DNA from 4 places in the Streptomyces sp. NPDC048415 genome. Region 2 is predicted to be linked to each of the others. Evidence: riboswitches for the same ligand, from Rfam matches in the RefSeq annotation. Region 2 holds a riboswitch; each other region holds the start of a gene.

The links. A riboswitch is a leader RNA that binds a small molecule or an ion and turns the genes downstream of it on or off. The one in region 2 is predicted to bind cyclic di-AMP.
Region 1: linked by a shared signal. The riboswitch ahead of AB0D27_RS13550 (transglycosylase family protein) and the one ahead of AB0D27_RS13765 (LysM peptidoglycan-binding domain-containing protein) in region 2 are both predicted to bind cyclic di-AMP.
Region 3: linked by a shared signal. The riboswitch ahead of AB0D27_RS38180 (M23 family metallopeptidase) and the one ahead of AB0D27_RS13765 (LysM peptidoglycan-binding domain-containing protein) in region 2 are both predicted to bind cyclic di-AMP.
Region 4: linked by a shared signal. The riboswitch ahead of AB0D27_RS09760 (M23 family metallopeptidase) and the one ahead of AB0D27_RS13765 (LysM peptidoglycan-binding domain-containing protein) in region 2 are both predicted to bind cyclic di-AMP.

Annotation. Positions count from the first base shown of each region.
Region 1 covers NZ_JBEZKJ010000015.1:96,001-100,264, reverse strand. Annotated here, with positions in the region: gene AB0D27_RS13560 (cytochrome P450) at 1-384, shown strand, start outside; gene AB0D27_RS13555 (transglycosylase family protein) at 560-1,555, shown strand; cyclic di-AMP (ydaO/yuaA leader) riboswitch at 1,739-1,916, shown strand; gene AB0D27_RS13550 (transglycosylase family protein) at 1,921-2,610, shown strand; gene eno (phosphopyruvate hydratase) at 2,912-4,198, shown strand.
Region 2 covers NZ_JBEZKJ010000016.1:19,878-24,141, forward strand. Annotated here, with positions in the region: gene AB0D27_RS13755 (CocE/NonD family hydrolase) at 1-1,705, shown strand, start outside; gene AB0D27_RS13760 (hypothetical protein) at 1,739-2,068, shown strand; cyclic di-AMP (ydaO/yuaA leader) riboswitch at 2,338-2,496, shown strand; gene AB0D27_RS13765 (LysM peptidoglycan-binding domain-containing protein) at 2,502-3,263, shown strand; gene AB0D27_RS13770 (HAD family hydrolase) at 3,273-4,118, opposite strand.
Region 3 covers NZ_JBEZKJ010000100.1:16,027-20,290, reverse strand. Annotated here, with positions in the region: gene AB0D27_RS38190 (PrsW family intramembrane metalloprotease) at 1-651, shown strand, start outside; gene AB0D27_RS38185 (aldo/keto reductase) at 918-1,862, opposite strand; gene AB0D27_RS38180 (M23 family metallopeptidase) at 1,916-2,947, opposite strand; cyclic di-AMP (ydaO/yuaA leader) riboswitch at 2,959-3,116, opposite strand; gene AB0D27_RS38175 (PP2C family protein-serine/threonine phosphatase) at 3,330-4,264, opposite strand, start outside.
Region 4 covers NZ_JBEZKJ010000009.1:124,308-128,571, reverse strand. Annotated here, with positions in the region: gene AB0D27_RS09775 (GNAT family N-acetyltransferase) at 1-102, opposite strand, end outside; gene AB0D27_RS09770 (HPr family phosphocarrier protein) at 280-561, shown strand; gene AB0D27_RS09765 (GntR family transcriptional regulator) at 777-1,472, opposite strand; gene AB0D27_RS09760 (M23 family metallopeptidase) at 1,661-2,425, opposite strand; cyclic di-AMP (ydaO/yuaA leader) riboswitch at 2,438-2,598, opposite strand; gene AB0D27_RS09755 (pitrilysin family protein) at 2,813-4,201, opposite strand; gene AB0D27_RS09750 (pitrilysin family protein) at 4,198-4,264, opposite strand, start outside.

The sequences.
Region 1 (4,264 bases), on a different contig from region 2:
CTCCTGCGCTACGACGGGCCGGTCGAACTCGCCACGTGGCGGTTCGCGACCGAGGCCGTGCGGATCGGCGGGCAGGACATCGCGCCCGGCGACCCCGTCCTCGTCGTACTGGCGGCTGCGGACCGTGACCCCGAGCGGTTCGAGCAGCCGGACACGCTCGACCTCTCGCGGCGTGACAATCAGCACCTCGGGTACGGTCACGGCATCCATTACTGCCTCGGCGCGCCGCTCGCCCGCCTGGAGGGGCAGACCGCCCTCGCCACCCTCCTCACCCGCCTCCCCGATCTCCAACTCGCGGGAGATTCTGCCGATTTGCGCTGGCGTGGCGGGCTCATTATGCGGGGGTTGCGCACGCTTCCCGTGGAGTTCGCACCCGGGCGGTAGGCAGGGCGGGAAACCGCCTCTCACCAGGGAAAAAGTGACGGTCCCTCAACTCTGTGATCTTCACGTGATCTGCGCTGCATCGACTTGTGACAAGCGTTCGAGTGCGGATACGTTCACCCATCAACGCGGCCCATCTGCCGCTGTAGTCACCTGCTGTCACGCGAAAGGCTTCCGCATGCGCTCCGGGAACGGCCGTCATCGTCGCCCCCGTCAGGCCCCGGCCCTCATCGTCGCCGCAGGAGTGACCGGATCGGCCATCGCGATCCCGTTGCTCGGCGCCACCAGTGCGAGCGCGGCCGACGGCACCACGTGGGACCGGGTCGCGGAGTGCGAGAGCGGCGGCGCGTGGAGCACCAATGACGGCAACGGGTACTTCGGCGGCCTGCAGTTGACCCAGGACGACTGGGAGGCGCACGGCGGTCTCGCGTACGCCTCGAGGCCCGATCAGGCCAGCCGCTCGCAGCAGATAGCCGTCGCCGAGAAGCTCCTCGATGCCAAGGGTCTCGCCGCCTGGCCCACCTGTGGGCCGCTCTCCGGGCTCAGCAAGAACTCGGGCGAGGTCGAGGTCGACACGGGGGTGGCGAACGACTCGTCGAGCACGTCCGGCTCGTCGGACTCCTCGGGCTCGTCAAGTTCCTCCGACTCGCCGAGTTCGTCTCTTTCATCCGGTTCGTCCGACTCGTCGTCCGACTCCTCTTCCTCGTCCGGCTCCTCCTCGGACGCGACCGGGAACTCGACGAAGTCCGACACGTCTTCCGGTACCTCACAGGGTTCCGACAGCTCGGACGCGAAAACCGCCACGAATGGCGAATCGGACAACTCCACGCAGAACGGCGACTCTTCGGGTGCGTCCGAGTCCGGGACGACCGGCGCGGGCCGTCACCGTGGCGGCAGCGCCGACGAGGGCACGGCGGAGGGTGTGACCGACGGTCGTACGGACAGCGCTTCCGGGCGGCACGCCTCGCGCGGCTCGAGCGCCTCGCGTGACGCCGCCGACGGCTCGTACACCGTGCGCACCGGTGACAGTCTCTGGACGATCGCCGACGACCTTGACCTCAAGGGTGGATGGGCCGAGCTGTACGCCGGGAACAAGGAGACGGTCGGTGCCGATCCCGACCTCATCATCCCCGGTCAGAGTCTTGCAGTTGGTGCTGAAACGGACGAAAAGTAGCGGGAGTTCGCGTCCTGGTTCGCCGTGTAATGTCCGGTTTGGCGCGAGTGAGAGATGGGTCTCAGAAGCCCTGATCGTCTTTGGAATTCCGCCGATCGCATGTCTACGGTCGTGATCGCTCGCCACCGCGGGCCCCGACGGTCGCAACGCCGAATCCTGCCAGCGGCCGTACGGGAACAGTCGTCGCGTCAAGCGCCGTAGGCAGGAGCGGGGGACCCAAGGTAAGCGCCGCGCCCGGGAGTTGACCGGGAGCGGCTTGGGGTGAAGACGTGCGCCAGAGGCCGAAGGGCCGAGGCGCGCGGCCGGGCACTCACCCGCCCGAACCCGACAGCTCACCTCGCAGGCGTCGGTGAGGGGATCTCTCCATGCTGTTTTCCAGCAAGGGCAAGCACCGCCGTCCTTCCAAGGCCACCCGTGTCGCCACGCTCGCCGGTGTCACCGGTGTCGCCATCGCCGCCCCGCTGATGGCGGCCGGCAACGCCTCCGCCGCCACCTCCTCCGAGTGGGACGCGGTCGCCCAGTGCGAGTCCGGTGGCAACTGGTCCATCAACACTGGCAACGGCTACTACGGCGGCCTGCAGTTCTCGTCCTCCACCTGGGCCGCGTACGGCGGCACCGCCTACGCCTCCACCGCCAACCAGGCCTCCAAGTCGGAGCAGATCACCATCGGCGAGAAGGTCCTCGCCGCGCAGGGCAAGGGTGCCTGGCCGACCTGCGGCACGGGCCTGTCGAGCGCCGCGTACAGCGGTGGCACGTCCACGCCCTCCAGCTCCTCCTCGTCGAGCGGCTCGCAGAGCACCACCACCCGGACGACGGAGCAGCCCGCCTCCCGTTCCACCGAGCGCCCGGTCGCCAAGAAGACCGTCACCACCCCGACCGGCAAGAAGGTCAAGAAGGGTGACGGCGAGTACAAGGTCGTCAAGGGTGACACCCTCAGCTCGATCGCCGAGAAGAAGAACGTCAAGGGCGGCTGGCAGAAGCTGTTCAAGCTGAACAAGGACATCGTCGACGACGCCGACTTCATCTACCCCGGTCAGCAGCTGCACCTCAGCTGAATGACAGCCCTCTCGTAGAAGGGGTCTCCATGGTGGAGACCCCGGTGAGGGCCCCCGTCCCCACGGGCTCCCCGCTCCGGTGCGTGTTCCCCCGTACGCACCGGAGCGGGGCTTTTTCCTGTCGGGCCGGCGCGGGGCGGGTTTCATGTACGGGGCAGGTTTTTGTTCCGTTCGGAAACAATTTACTCTCGGTTCTGCCCAAGGGGTGGTCGACCGGCTGGCCGATCCCTCCGAGGCGGTTAGGCTCATCTCGCAGAGCCCGCGAAAAGCTCTGCGTACCCGCGTCACATCCCAGAAGGAGATGCTCGTGCCGTCCATCGACGTCGTCGTAGCCCGGGAAATCCTGGACTCCCGAGGCAACCCCACGGTCGAGGTCGAGGTCGGCCTCGACGACGGCAGCACGGGTCGTGCCGCCGTCCCGTCCGGCGCTTCCACCGGCGCCTTCGAGGCCATCGAGCTCCGCGACGGGGACCCCAACCGCTACCAGGGCAAGGGTGTCGAGAAGGCCGTCCTCGCCGTCATTGAGCAGATCGGCCCGGAGCTCGTCGGCTACGACGCCACCGAGCAGCGCCTGATCGACCAGGCGATGTTCGACCTGGACGCCACCGACAACAAGGGCTCGCTCGGCGCCAACGCCATCCTCGGCGTCTCGCTCGCCGTCGCGCACGCCGCCTCCGAGGCCAGCGACCTCCCGCTCTTCCGCTACCTGGGCGGCCCGAACGCGCACCTGCTGCCCGTTCCGATGATGAACATCCTGAACGGCGGGTCGCACGCCGACTCGAACGTGGACATCCAGGAGTTCATGATCGCCCCGATCGGCGCGGAGTCCTTCTCCGAGGCGCTGCGCTGGGGCGCCGAGGTCTACCACACCCTCAAGAAGGTGCTGAAGACCAAGGGCCTGTCCACCGGTCTCGGTGACGAGGGCGGCTTCGCCCCGAACCTGGAGTCCAACCGCGCCGCGCTCGACCTAATCCTCGAGGCCATCAAGCAGGCCGGTTACGTCCCCGGCGAGCAGATCGCGCTCGCGCTCGACGTCGCCGCGTCGGAGTTCTACAAGGACGGCAGCTACGAGTTCGAGGGCAAGTCCCGCTCGGCCGCCGAGATGACGGAGTACTACGAGGAGCTCGTCTCCGCGTACCCGCTCGTCTCCATCGAGGACCCGCTGTACGAGGACGACTGGGCCGGCTGGAACGTCATCACCGAGAAGCTGGGCGACAAGGTCCAGATCGTCGGCGACGACCTCTTCGTCACCAACCCCGAGCGCCTCGCCCGCGGCATCGAGGAGGGCTCCGCGAACGCCCTGCTCGTCAAGGTCAACCAGATCGGCTCGCTGACCGAGACCCTGGACGCCGTCGAGATGGCCCAGCGCAACGGCTTCAAGTGCATGATGTCCCACCGCTCCGGCGAGACCGAGGACGTCACCATCGCCGACCTCGCCGTCGCGGTGAACTGCGGCCAGATCAAGACCGGCGCCCCGGCCCGCTCGGACCGCGTCGCCAAGTACAACCAGCTGCTGCGCATCGAGGAGATCCTCGACGACGCGGCGGTGTACGCCGGTCGCAGCGCCTTCCCGCGCTTCAAGGGCTGAGCGTTCCCGCTGTTCCGCTTGGCGGACGATGGGCACAGCAAGGGCTGAGCGTTCCCGCCGTTCCGC
Region 2 (4,264 bases):
CTGGCTGGCAGCCCAGCCCTGGTGCTCGGGCCGGGTGGGCATGTTCGGCATCTCCTGGGGCGGCTTCAACTCCCTCCAGATCGCGGCCCTCGCGCCCGAGCCGCTCAAGGCGATCGTCACGGTCTGCTCGACGGACGATCGCTATGACAACGACGCGCACTACATGGGAGGTTCCGTCCTCGCCGTCGACATGCACGCCTGGGCGGCCACCATGCTCGCCTTCGTCTCCCGCCCACCGGACCCCGTCCACGTGGGCGAGGTGATGTGGCGTGACATGTGGGTGAAGCGCCTGGAGGCGGTGGACCCCTTCGTCCACACCTGGCTGGCACACCAGACCCGGGACGCGTATTGGCGGCACGGCAGCGTCTGCGAGGACTACGGCGCGATCCGGGCGGCGGTGCTGGCGGTCGGCGGCTGGCACGACCCGTACCGCGACACGGTGCTGCGCCTGGTCGAGAACCTTCCCGCGGACCGTGTACGAGGCCTGATCGGCCCCTGGTCGCACCAGTACCCGGACCGGGGCCTGCCGCCCGGCCCGGCGATCGGCTTCCTCCAGGAGACGCTGCGCTGGTGGGACCACTGGCTGCGGGAGACCGACACGGGCGTGATGGCGGAACCCGTCCTGCGCTCGTACGTCATGGACGCGCATCCCCCGGCGACGACGTACCCGTCTCTCCCCGGCCGCTGGGTGGGCGACCCGGCCTGGCCCTCCCCCTCAGTGACCCCGACCGCGTACGAGCTCCAGGGCCCTCCGGTCCTCGTCCGGTCCCCTCAGCACACCGGAGTGGACGCGGGCCGCTTCTTTCCCTTGGGGAACGACGCGGACCTGCCCCCGGACCAGCGGGAGGAGGACGCCAGGTCGGCCTGCTTCGAATTCGAAGTGCCGGAGGAGACCTGGGTGTTGGGCCGCCCGAGGGTCGACCTGCGGCTGACGTCCTCGTCTCCCCGGGGGCAGGTGATCGCCCGCCTCTGCGACGTGGCCCCCGACGGAGCCTCGACGCTCGTCACCCGAGGTGTACTGAACCTGTCAGCGCGCCACGGCCGTGACCAGGCGGTTCCCTGGAAACAGGGTTCTACGGAGAACGTGGTTTTCGAGCTGAACAGCATCGGCTACGCGTTCCCGCCGGGGCACCGCATCCGTCTCGCCGTCTCCTCGGCGTACTGGCCCTGGATCTGGCCCCAGCCGGGCTCGGAGACGGGCTTCACCCTGGATCCCACCGGAAGCACGCTGGACCTCCCGGTGCGCACAAGGGAGTCGGCATCCTCGGCGGCGGGGTCGAAGCCGATCACCTTCGAGGCGCCGGAGCAGTCCGAACCCCTGGGCGTGGTCTCCCCCGCCACACTGGACGAGCCCCGGCCGGAACGCCTGGTCGTCCGCGACGTGGCCGCCGGCACCTGGCGCCTGGAAGTGGACCCGCGCTACGGCGGCACGCGCGTCTACCCCGACGGCCTCGAATTCACCGAGGACGCACTGGAGACGTACACGATCGACGCCTCGGACCCCCTTTCGGCCCGCGCCCGCTCGACCTGGTCGATCCGCTTCCACCGCCCGGACCTGCCCTGGGATGCCCGTATCTCGACGACATCCGACATCACCTGCGACGCCGAGGCCTTCATCACCGCCAACGAGGTCATCTGCAGGGACGGCGACGAGGTGGTCTTCCACCGGACCTGGGAGAAGAGGATCCCGCGCACGGCGGGCTAGAGACTCGGGGGTGCCGTAGGTGATTCTGAGGTCATGGCGCGGACGCGGACCGAGGAATTCCTGATGGACCTCGACGAGGGCATGCTCGGGTACTTCCGCGAGATGGCCCACGAGATGGTCACGCGCTTCGGAATCCCGCGCGCCGAGGCCGTGGCGAGGATCAACCGGGCATACGAGGGGCGGAAGTTCGCCGGCTATCCCGAGCCGATGTGCCGCGAACTGCCCGAATACTGGGGCTACGGGCTCTACTTCGAGCCCAACGCGGGTCGCCTCCCCGACGACGACCCGGACAAGGACCTCTCCGTGTGGGAGGTACGGCCGGCGCCGCCCAGGCACTCCACGGCCTGGACGCTGGAAACATAAATGCCCGAGTTGCGCTGCTTGCCGCTTTGATTCGGATTGGTCGCGTGAATTGGGTCACGCCTGACGGCGTCGGGCGTTTCGCGGCCCGCAGCGATCCCCCCTTTGCGAAAGGCAAGTTGAGGATCGAATTCCGGCACAATCGGACGTTTCACCCCTGCCGCAATCAGGCGAAAGCGATCTTCACCGGGAAATCCGGCCTTGTTACGGACATGTGCTCTCGCATACCTTCACGTCGATCCGAGCGGATCGCCGAATCCTGCCGCCGCCCGGAAACCCACCCACCCACGCACGCACGGCAGGAGCGGGGGACCCAGGCAAGCCGCCGATCCGGACACCGGAACGGCTAGGGGTGAAGTCGCGCTCATCGCGCGGCCGGGCAGCTCCCGCCCGAACCCGACAGCTCACCTCGCAGGCACCGGAGAGGACGTTCGTCATGGCCCGACGAGGCAAGCACCGCCGCCCCAGAACCAGCCCCCTCACCCGCGGCATGGTCGCCGTGGGAACCAGCGGAGCCGCACTCGCACTCCCGCTCGTGAGCGCGACCGGCGCGCACGCCGCCACCCAGACGACACAGGTCGCACAGGTCGCACAAGCCGCCGTCCCGCAGGTCTCGCTCGTCACCTACAAGGTGGTCGCGGGCGACACCCTGTCCAAGATCGCGAAGGACCACGCCACGGCCGGCAGCTGGCAAGATCTGTACAAGGCCAACCGCGCGGTCATAGGCAACGACCCGACACTGATTCACCCGGGCCTCACGCTGACGGTCGGTACGAAAACCACCAAAACGTCCGCAAAGTCGGCGACAGCCGTGTCGGCCACGGCCACCAAGTCGGCGAGCGCGTCCACCGCCACCCCCGCCTCCGCGAAGACGTACACCAACAACCTCGACGGCTGGATCAAGCAGTCCCTGGACATCATGGCCAAGTCGGGCATCCCGGGCAGCTATGACGGTATCCACCGCAACGTCATGCGCGAGTCCTCGGGCAACCCGCTGGCCATCAACAACTGGGACTCCAACGCCGCCGCCGGCATCCCCTCCAAGGGCCTCCTCCAGGTCATCGACCCCACCTTCACCGCTTACCACGTCCCGGGCACCGCCATGGATCCCTATGACCCGGTCGCGAACATCACGGCGGCCTGCAACTACGCGGCGGCGAAGTACGGCTCGATCGACAACGTCAACGGCGCCTACTGAGCGACCGACTCACGAGGTGCTGTTCACCCGGGATGACCGGCTCTCCGAGCCCCCGAAGAGCCGTTCCAGCACCACCGCGATCCCGTCCTCCTCGTTCGACAGGGTCACCTCGTCGGCCACCGCCTTGAGTTCCGGGTGGGCGTTGGCCATGGCGATCCCACGGGCGGCCCAGTCGAACATGGGGATGTCATTGGGCATGTCGCCGAAGGCGAGGGTGGTGCGGGGGGTGAGGCCGAGGTGGGCCGCGGCGAGAGCGAGGCCCGTCGCCTTGGTCACGCCGCATGGCTGGAGTTCGACGGTGCCGGGCCCCGACATGGTGACCGTAGCCAGCGAACCGACCACTCCCCGCGCCGCCGACGCCAACTCGTCGTCGGTCAGGAACGGGTGACGGAGCAGCACCTTGCTGATCGGTTCGGTCCACAGGTCGTCGCGCCGCCGCACCCGCACCGCCGGCAACGTCGGATGCGGCATCACGTACCCCGGCTCGATGAGCGTCAGCCCGTCCACGCCGTCCTGGTCCACCGCCGCGTACAGCAGCCCGACCTCTGCCTCGATCTTGCCGAGCGCCGTCTCCGCCAACTCCCTGTCCAGGGTGACCGACCAGAGCAGACGGTCCGTCCCGGCGTCGTACAACTGCGCCCCCTGGCCGCACACCGCCAGTCCCTCACCGCCGAGTTCGTCGAGCAGCGGTCGCACTCTCGGGGCGGGGCGACCCGTCACCACGAGATGCTGGGCGCCCGCCTCGGCCACCCGCGCCAACGCTGCCCGGGACCGGTCGGAGAGTGTGTCGTCGCCGCGCAGCAGCGTTCCGTCCAGGTCAGTGGCGATGAGTGAATATGCAGTCGGAGCGGCCATGATCCGAAGAATACGGATCGAACGACTCATCGGCCCGGCGTGAACCGGACGACGTCCGGTATCCCGTCAGCAACGCCGCTCACCACACGGTCGGTACGGGTGATATCCGTCGATACGGGCGGTAAGAGCGGTGCTTGGCGGTGGGG
Region 3 (4,264 bases), on a different contig from region 2:
ATCGCGGCGCTGTCCGCCGAACGCCAGCAGCTGCGCCGTGTCCTGCTTCCCCTCGCCGGGCTGCTGCTCGCCATGGGCATGCACTCCGTATGGAACGGCTCCTCCAACTTCGGGGAGTACGGCTTCTTCGCGGTGTACGCCGCGTTCATGGTGCCAGCGTTCGGGCTGCTGACCTGGCTGGTCGTCTGGACCCGGCAGCGCGAGCTGCGCACGGTGCGCTCGGAACTGCCCGCGTACGCCGTCGCCGGGTGGCTGACCCCGGCCGAGCCGTACGTGCTCGGCTCGATGCGGGCGCGACGGCTCGCCCGCGAGTACGCCCACCACCACTTCGGGAAGGCCGCGGCGCGCTCGGTCGCGGAGTACGAGGCGTACGCGACCTCGCTCGCGTTCCTTCGGCACCGGGGGCGGCGTGGCCGCGCGGGCGCCGACTTCGTCGTACGGGAGCGGGAGTTGCTCGACGCGCTGTGGCGGCGCCGGGATGTCGCCCGGCCGGCGCTCGCCTACGCGGCGCGCGTCACGGCGCCGGTTCCGGTGGTTCCGGTCCCGCCACCGTGGCCGGCGCACGGATACGGGTACGGATACGCCCCGTCGTACGGTCAGCAGTACAGGCCGGCGGCGCCGTCTCCCGCGTACAACCCCTATCGGTCATAGACCTGCGGAGAGTTGGGCACCGCCGGACCGGATCGCGCCGTCACGGCAGATCCCCGCCGCGGCGAAAAGGACGTCCCCCCGGCGCGGCAGGAGGCGCCGTCACACCCACGGCAGAAGACGCCGTCAGGCCCACACCAGAAGTGCCGTCAGGCCCGCGACGGGAGATGCCGTCACGCCCACGCCAGAAGATGCCGCGAGGCCCTCGGCAGAAGACGCCGTCACGCCCCCACCAGAAGACGCCCTCAGGCCCACGCCAGAAGATCCCGTCAGGCCGACGCCTCCGTCAGCCTGGCCAGCTCGCCGCCCGTCAGGACCAGTTCCGCCACCCCGATCAGCGCGGGCAGCTGCTCGACCGTGCGGGCGGAAGCGATCGGCGCCGCCACGGTCGGCTGGGCCGCCAGCCACGCCAGGGCGACGGTGGCGACGGGAACGTCGTGGGCCTGGGCGACCTCGTCGAGGGCGGCGAGGACCCGCAGCCCGCGCTCGGAGTCCAGGTGCTTGGCGGCGCCCTCCGCACGCGCGCTGTCGACCGTCGTACCCGGCCGGTACTTCCCGGTGAGGAAGCCGGACGCGAGGGAGAAGTACGGGACGGCCGCGAGACCGGCGCGGGAGGCGACGTCCCGCAGGGCGCCCTCGTAGGTGTCGCGCGAGACCAGGTTGTAGTGCGGCTGGAGGGCGACATAGCGCGCGAGGCCCTCGCGGTCGGAGAACTCCAGGGACTCCTGGAGCCGCTCGGGCGTGATGTTGGAGGCGGCGATGTGGCGCACCTTGCCGGCCTTCACCAGGTCGTCGAGCGCGCCGATGATCTCATCGACCGGCACTTCCGGCTTGTCGAAGTGCGTGAAGTAGAGGTCGATGTAGTCGGTGTCGAGGCGGCGCAGGGACGCGTCGGCGGCGGCCTTGATGTTGGCGCCGGACAGCCCCGGGTACTCGGGGTGCTGGCTGACCTTGGTGGCGACCACGATGTCCGAGCGGTTGCCGCGCGCCTTCAGCCACTTGCCGATGATGGTCTCGGACTCGCCGCCCTTGTTGCCCTCGACCCATGCCGAGTAGGAGTCGGCCGTGTCGAGGAAGTTGCCGCCGGCCGCCGCGTACGCGTCGAGCACGGCGAAGGACTGGGCCTCGTCCGAGGTCCAGCCGAAGACGTTGCCGCCGAGGGAGAGCGGGAAGACCTCGAGGTCGGAGGAACCGAGCTTACGAAGAGAAGTCATGCTCAGTTTCAACGCCCGCACCGGATGGCCGTATTCCGCTCCCCTCCGGGCGATCAGGGATTGAGGCCCTTGCCCCGCAGCCACGCCATCGGGTCGATCGCGCCGCCGCCGTCGGGGTGCACCTCCAGGTGCAGGTGCGGCCCGGTGACATTGCCCGTCGCGCCCACGCGTCCGATGACGTCACCCGTGGCGACCTTCTGCCCCACGCTGACGCTGATCGACGACTGGTGGCAGAACCACAGCTCCGTACCGTCGTCGAGGGTGAGGATCGTGCGATAGCCGTACGCGCCGGCCCAGCCCGCCTCCGTGACGGTGCCGCTGTGGATCGCCTTGATCAGCGTGCCGGTGGGCGCGGCGAAGTCGAGGCCGGTGTGATAGCCGGAGGACCACATGGAGCCGGCGTCGCCGAAGCGCCCGGTCAGCGTGTACGAGGAGGTGGGCAGCGAGTAGCTCTTGGCGAGCTCGGCGAGACGCGCGGCCTCGGCCTTCGCCTTGGCCTCCTGCTCCGCCTTCTTCTTGGTAGCCGCGGCCTTGGCCTCGGCGTCGTCCTGCTGCTTGGCGGCGAGCGCGACGGCCTGCTTGGCGGCGGCGGCCTCGGCGGCCTCCTGGGCCGCGTTGTCGACCTGGTCCTGCTGCGACTCGGCCTGCTGCATGATGCGGGCGCGCAGGGCCTCGCCCGCGTCCGTGCTGCCCTGGGCGGCGTCGGTGCTGGTCAGGCCGGCGCTGGTGAGCGGGGTGGCGGAGCCCTTGGGGGCGCTGGAGCCGCCGTCCGAGATCAGGGCCTTGGCCGATTCGGTGACCGACGACAGGTCGGGCAGCGAGATCGACACCGGCGGTTTGCCGGGCGCCGCGGTGGCCATACCGCCCGCGCCGACGGCGGCTATGACGCCGACGCCGAGAACCGTGGAGCTGCGGGCGAGTCCTCCGCCGCGCTGCTTGCTGACGCGGTGCCGGCCGCGCACGGGACGGACGGAATCCTCGGTGGGGTTCCACTCCTCCCAGGGGCCCTCGTCGTTGCCGTAGCCGAAGGGCTGTGTATCACTCGGCGCGAACGAGGTGTTCTGGGCAGGCCGGTTGGACGCCACGTGGGCGCGCTCCTTTCCTTCCTTCTCGCCTACCGGGTTAGCTGACGGGTTCGGAGCAGGAAGGTCTCCTACGCGCGTATACCTGCCGTGCTTCCACGGCGGAATACGCTCGATTCACCCCAAGTTGGTGGTTCCCCGGTTCCCTCGCGGGATTCGGCGCGTGCGCACGGAGCCGTCTCTTGTGACGGCTGGGACGACCGCGCTGCGTTATCGAACGTTAATAGACCCGGACCCCGGATTCCAAGCTGTTCGGACTGATCGTTCATGCTTTTGGCCAGGACTTTGGGGTCATGACCGGGGTAAACCGGGCGAGTTGACCACACTCCATAAACACGCGTTCAGTTGACGGTGTGTCAGTTGTTATCGGAGAGGCGTCACACGATCACCCCTCGTGACAACGATCAAGGACGCCGTCCACCAACTGGGGGCGTCGTACGGCGAGCAGCGCCATGTCGTCCGCCAGAGCGCCGCCCGCGTGCCGGCGGACCTCGTCGGCAAGTGCGGTCAGCAACGCGCCGGGCCCGGCGAAGAGCCGGCCGGCGAGGCACGCCACAGGATCGTAGAAGTCCCCGCGCCCGTCGCGGGCCTCGGACAGCCCGTCCGTGTGCACAAGCAGCGTCGCCCCGCGGGGGAAGCCGGCCCGCACCGCCCGGTCGGGCCAGGCGCCCAGCTCACCCATCCCCAGCGGCAGCGCGGGGTCCTCGGCGGCGAGTGCGACGAGGGTGCCGTCGGTATGCAGGAGCAAGGGCGGGGGATGGCCGCGGTTGACGATCCGTACGGCGTCCTCGCCGTGCGGGATCTCCGCGAGTACGGCCGTGGTGAACCCCTCGAAGGCGTCGAGGCCGTCGCGCCGGGTGCCCTCGCGCGCCAGCGCCCGTTCCAGCCGCCCCGCGACCGCCTCCAGCGTCGCCTCCTGCTCGGCCGCCTCCCGGAACGCCCCGATCACCACCGCCACGGCGGCCACCGCACCCATGCCCTTCCCGCGTACATCGCCCACCACCAGCCGTACACCGTGCGGGGAGTCCTGCACCGCGTAGAGGTCGCCGCCGATGTAGGCGTCCGTCTGCGCCGCCTCGTACCGCGCGGCGACCTCCAGGCCGCCGATCCGCTCCGCGGGCTCCGGCAGCACGGCGCGCTGCGCGGACTCGGCGATCTCCCGGACCGAGGCGAGCCGTTCGTCGCTGCGGCGGACGAGGATGTTGATGAGGACGGCCAGGCCGACGGCTGTCGCCACGGTGACCACTTCGGTGACCGAGTCGACGTTCAGGGCGATACCGAGCTTGAGGTGGACGGTGACGAGCGCGGCGATGGTCAGGG
Region 4 (4,264 bases), on a different contig from region 2:
ATCAACGGTGATGGGCCTGACGCGCGCGGTGCCGCCGTCGCGCAGCACCACGTCGGCCTCCCAATGAGCGGGGTACTCGTGCCGGTCCGACGAGGTCTGCATGGGCCCCAGAGTACGGCTCGCGTCCGACAACGGCGCGAGGCAGTCTGTGGGGGACGAACGTCGGACCGAGGCCGCGGTCCGACGACACTCCGGGCGGGACGAAGGACCGCTCCGGGGACGCTTCGCGATATGGGACACTGGTCTAGACAACCCTGAATACCTGAAGGGCAGCATCACATGGCTGAGCGCCGCGTCAACGTCGGCTGGGCTGAGGGCCTCCACGCCCGCCCCGCCTCCATCTTCGTCCGGGCCGCCACGGCCTCCGGCATCCCCGTGACGATCGCCAAGGCCGACGGCAACCCCGTCAACGCGGCCTCCATGCTCGCGGTCCTCGGCCTGGGCGCCCAGGGCGGCGAGGAGATCGTCCTCGCATCCGACGCCGAGGGTGCGGACGCCGCCCTGGACCGACTGGCGAAGCTGGTCGCCGAGGGTCTCGAGGAGCTCCCCGAGACCGTCTGAGGTTCTCGGACAGCGCACGGCTGAGCCGCGCCACCCTTACCTGGGCGGCGCGGCTCAGCCGTTTTCCGTACGCCGTCCAGGAATTCCCCTCGTGCCACAGGCGCGGCCCGCGGCGCAGCCATCGAAATAGCGCACGCTGGAATTCCCGGCACTCGAATCAGTGGCAGCAAAAATAATGCCCCGCGAATTACCCCTCTTTGTATACGGCTCCCGTGTTAATGCCGCAGCCCCGTCACGTTTACGGGATGTTGCGAAGTCCTCACACGTTCCGGTCGATCTCCGCCGCCGGGAAAACGGAGCCGGTGCGCGGCCGTCGCGCGCTCGGTGTGCACCGCGGTGATCGCCCGAGCCCGCTCACTGTCGCCGCGCGCGACGGCGTCGACGATGCCGCCGTGCTCCGCCCAGGACTCCCCGGGGCTGGCCGGCGCCTCCACCGCGTACATCCAGGCGATCTTGTGCCGAAGCTGGCCGAGTGTGGAGGTCAGCGCGGGGCTTCCGGAGGCCTGGGCGAGCGTCTCGTGGAACCAGCCGCCCAGCGAGCGCAGATCCTCGCTGTGACCCCTTCTGGCCCGCTCCTGGCCCAGCCTGACCAGGCCTCGCAGCACCTTGAGGTGGGCCTCCGTGCGGCGCTGGGCGGCCCGCGCGGCACCCAGCGGCTCCAGCAGCATGCGCATCTCCAGCAGGTCGGAGGCCTCCTGCTCGGTCGGTTCCGCGACGCACGCGCCCGCGTGCCGTCGGGTGACGACGAAACCCTCGGCCTCCAGGGTGCGCAGGGCCTCGCGCACGGGGACGCGCGAGACGCCGTAGCGGCGCGCGAGCAGTTCCTCGGTGAGCCGGCCGCCTCGCTCGTAGACACCCGCGACGATGTCGTCACGGATCGCCGTGCATACCGAGTGCGCCGGAATACGCATGCCCCGACCTCCGCTTTAATCCCCGCGAAACGCCATCGATTGACGCTTGTTCAGTGACTCTATTGCAGGAAGCCGGAATTTCCGATGGCAGGCCGGAATCCATGGATATTTTTTGGACAGACGGCCGCCCGAAACGACGATGCCCCGACTCGGATGAGCCGGGGCGTCGGAAGAGGTGAACCGGGTCGTCAGACGTTCACGCCGTGCGAGCGGAGGTAGCCGACGGGGTCGATGTCGGAGCCGTACTCGGCGGTCGTACGCGCCTCGAAGTGGAGGTGCGGCCCGGTGGTGTTGCCGGTGGCCCCGGAGAGGCCTATCTGCCGGCCCGGGGTGACCGACTGGCCCACCGAGACACCGATGGACGACAGGTGGCCGTACATGGTGTACGTGCCGTCGTGCATCTTGATCACGACTTGATTGCCGTAGGCGCCGCCCCAGCCGGCCGTGACGACCGTGCCGGAGCCGACGGCGTGGACGGAGGTGCCGGACGCGGCGTGGAAGTCGGCACCGGTGTGGCTGCCGGAGGACCAGAGGCTGCCGCCGGCCTTGTAGCCGGTGGAGATGTACGAGCCGGTGATCGGCAGCACGAAGGAGTTGAGGCGCTTGCGCTCGGCCGCGCGGGCGGCGCGCTCCTTGGCCTCGCGCTGCTGCTTGGCCTTCTCCGCGGCTCGCTCGCGCGCCGCCTCCTCGGCCTTCTTCAGCGCGGCGGCCTCGTCGGCCGCGCGCTGCTGGGCGGCGGCCTGCGCGTCGATCTGATCGGCGAGGGAACCACCGATGGTGATGGCCTGGGTCAGCCCGGTCTGCTCGACGGAGGAGTCCGCGGCGAGCGCCGGTGCGGCCAGGGTTCCGATGACACCGGTGGTGGTGAGCGCCGCGACGCCGATGGCGTTCGTGGTGGTGCGCTTCACGCGGCTCGGACGACGATGCTTCCCGGTGCTACACGTGAACGCCATGTAGGGGCTGGTCCTTTCCTTCCTTCTCGCCTACCGGGTTAGCTGACGGGTTCGGAGCAGGAAGGTCTCCTACGGACCCCCTCCGGGGAGGGTGTCCGATTCACCCCAGGGACTGCGTATGGGTCCCCGGCTCCCCTGGCTCGCGCCGTACGGGGACTCGGCGATGACTGTCCGGTGCCGCGGGCGCGGCGCACTGCCTGACGAACAGCCGGACCGACGCTAAACGGGGCATCTTTCAAACGACAAACGGATCACGGCTTTTGTAGTGCATGCCACAGGGCAGACAGGCAACCTCCCCATCAATACGGACAAATTGAGGACGAAGTCCGGGCAAAAAGAGACCCAGGTGACTCTTCAGTCACCTGGGCTCTCAGAGGTGCGGCCGCTCTACTCGGCCCGTACGACGCTCACTTCACCGATACCGAGGGCCTTGACGGGCTCCTCGATCTGCGCGGCGTCGCCGACCAGGACGGTTACCAGACGGTTGACCGGGAAGGCGTTCACGGCGGCAGCGGTGGCCTCCACGGTGCCGGTCGCGGCGAGCTGCTGATACAGCGTCGCCTGGTAGTCGTCCGGCAGGTCCTGCTCGACCTGGTCCGCGAGCGTGCTCGCGACGGCCGCCGCGGTCTCGAACTTGAGGGGCGCCACGCCCACCAGGTTCTGTACGGCGATGTCGCGCTCGGCGTCCGTCAGGCCCTCGGCGGCGAGGGTGCGCAGCACCTTCCACAGGTCATCGAGCGCTGGACCGGTGTTCGGGGTGTCCACCGAACCGCTGATGGCGAGCATCGCGACGCCCGTGCCGTCCGGGGCGGAGCGCAGCACCTGGCCGAACGCCCGCACACCGTAGGTGTAACCCTTTTCCTCGCGCAGGACCCGGTCCAGGCGCGAGGTGAGGGTGCCGCCGAGGCAGTACGTGCCGAGCACCTGGGCGGGCCACACGCGGTCGTGCCGGTCGGCGCCGACACGGCCGATGAGCAGCTGTGTCTGGACGGCGCCGGGGCGGTCCACGATGATCACGCGCCCGGTGTCGTCGGCGGTCACCGGCGGCACGGGACGCGGCTCGGCGGACGAGCCGCTCCAGGAGCCGAGAGTGTCGGCGAGCAGTGCGTCGAGATCGACACCCGTCAGATCACCGACGATCACCGCGGTGGCCGTGGCGGGGCGTACGTGCTTCTCGTAGAAGGCGCGTACGGCCGCCGAGTCGATCTTCTGGACGGTCTCCTCGGTGCCCTGGCGCGGGCGCGACATGCGCGAGGTCGCCGGGAACAGCTCCTTGGAGAGCTCCTTGGCGGCGCGGCGGGCCGGGTTGGCGGTCTCGTGCGGGATCTCGTCCAGCCGGTTGCGCACCAGCCGCTCGACCTCGCTGTCCGCGAACGCCGGTGCCCTCAGGGCGTCGGCGACCAGACCGAGCGCCTTGGACACGCGCGAGACGGGGACTTCGAGCGACAGGCGTACGCCCGGGTGGTCGGCGTGCGAGTCGAGGGTGGCGCCGCAGCGCTCCAGCTCGGCGGCGAACTCCTCGGCGGAGTGCTTGTCGGTGCCTTCGGAGAAGGCGCGCGCCATGATCGTGGCGATGCCGTCCAGGCCCGCCGGTTCGGCCTCCAGGGGCGCGGCGAGCAGCACCTCGACGGCGACGACCTGCTGGCCGGGGCGATGGCAGCGCAGGACCGTCAGGCCGTTGTCGAGCGCGCCTCGCTCGGGAGCCGGGAAGGCCCACGGCTTGGCCGCGCCGGCCTGGGGCTGCGGGTGGAAGTCCATGGTGGCGAGCTCAGTCACTTCGCCGCCTCCTCGTCCTCGTCGGCGGTGTTCTCGGTGGGCTCGTAGACCAGGACGGCGCGG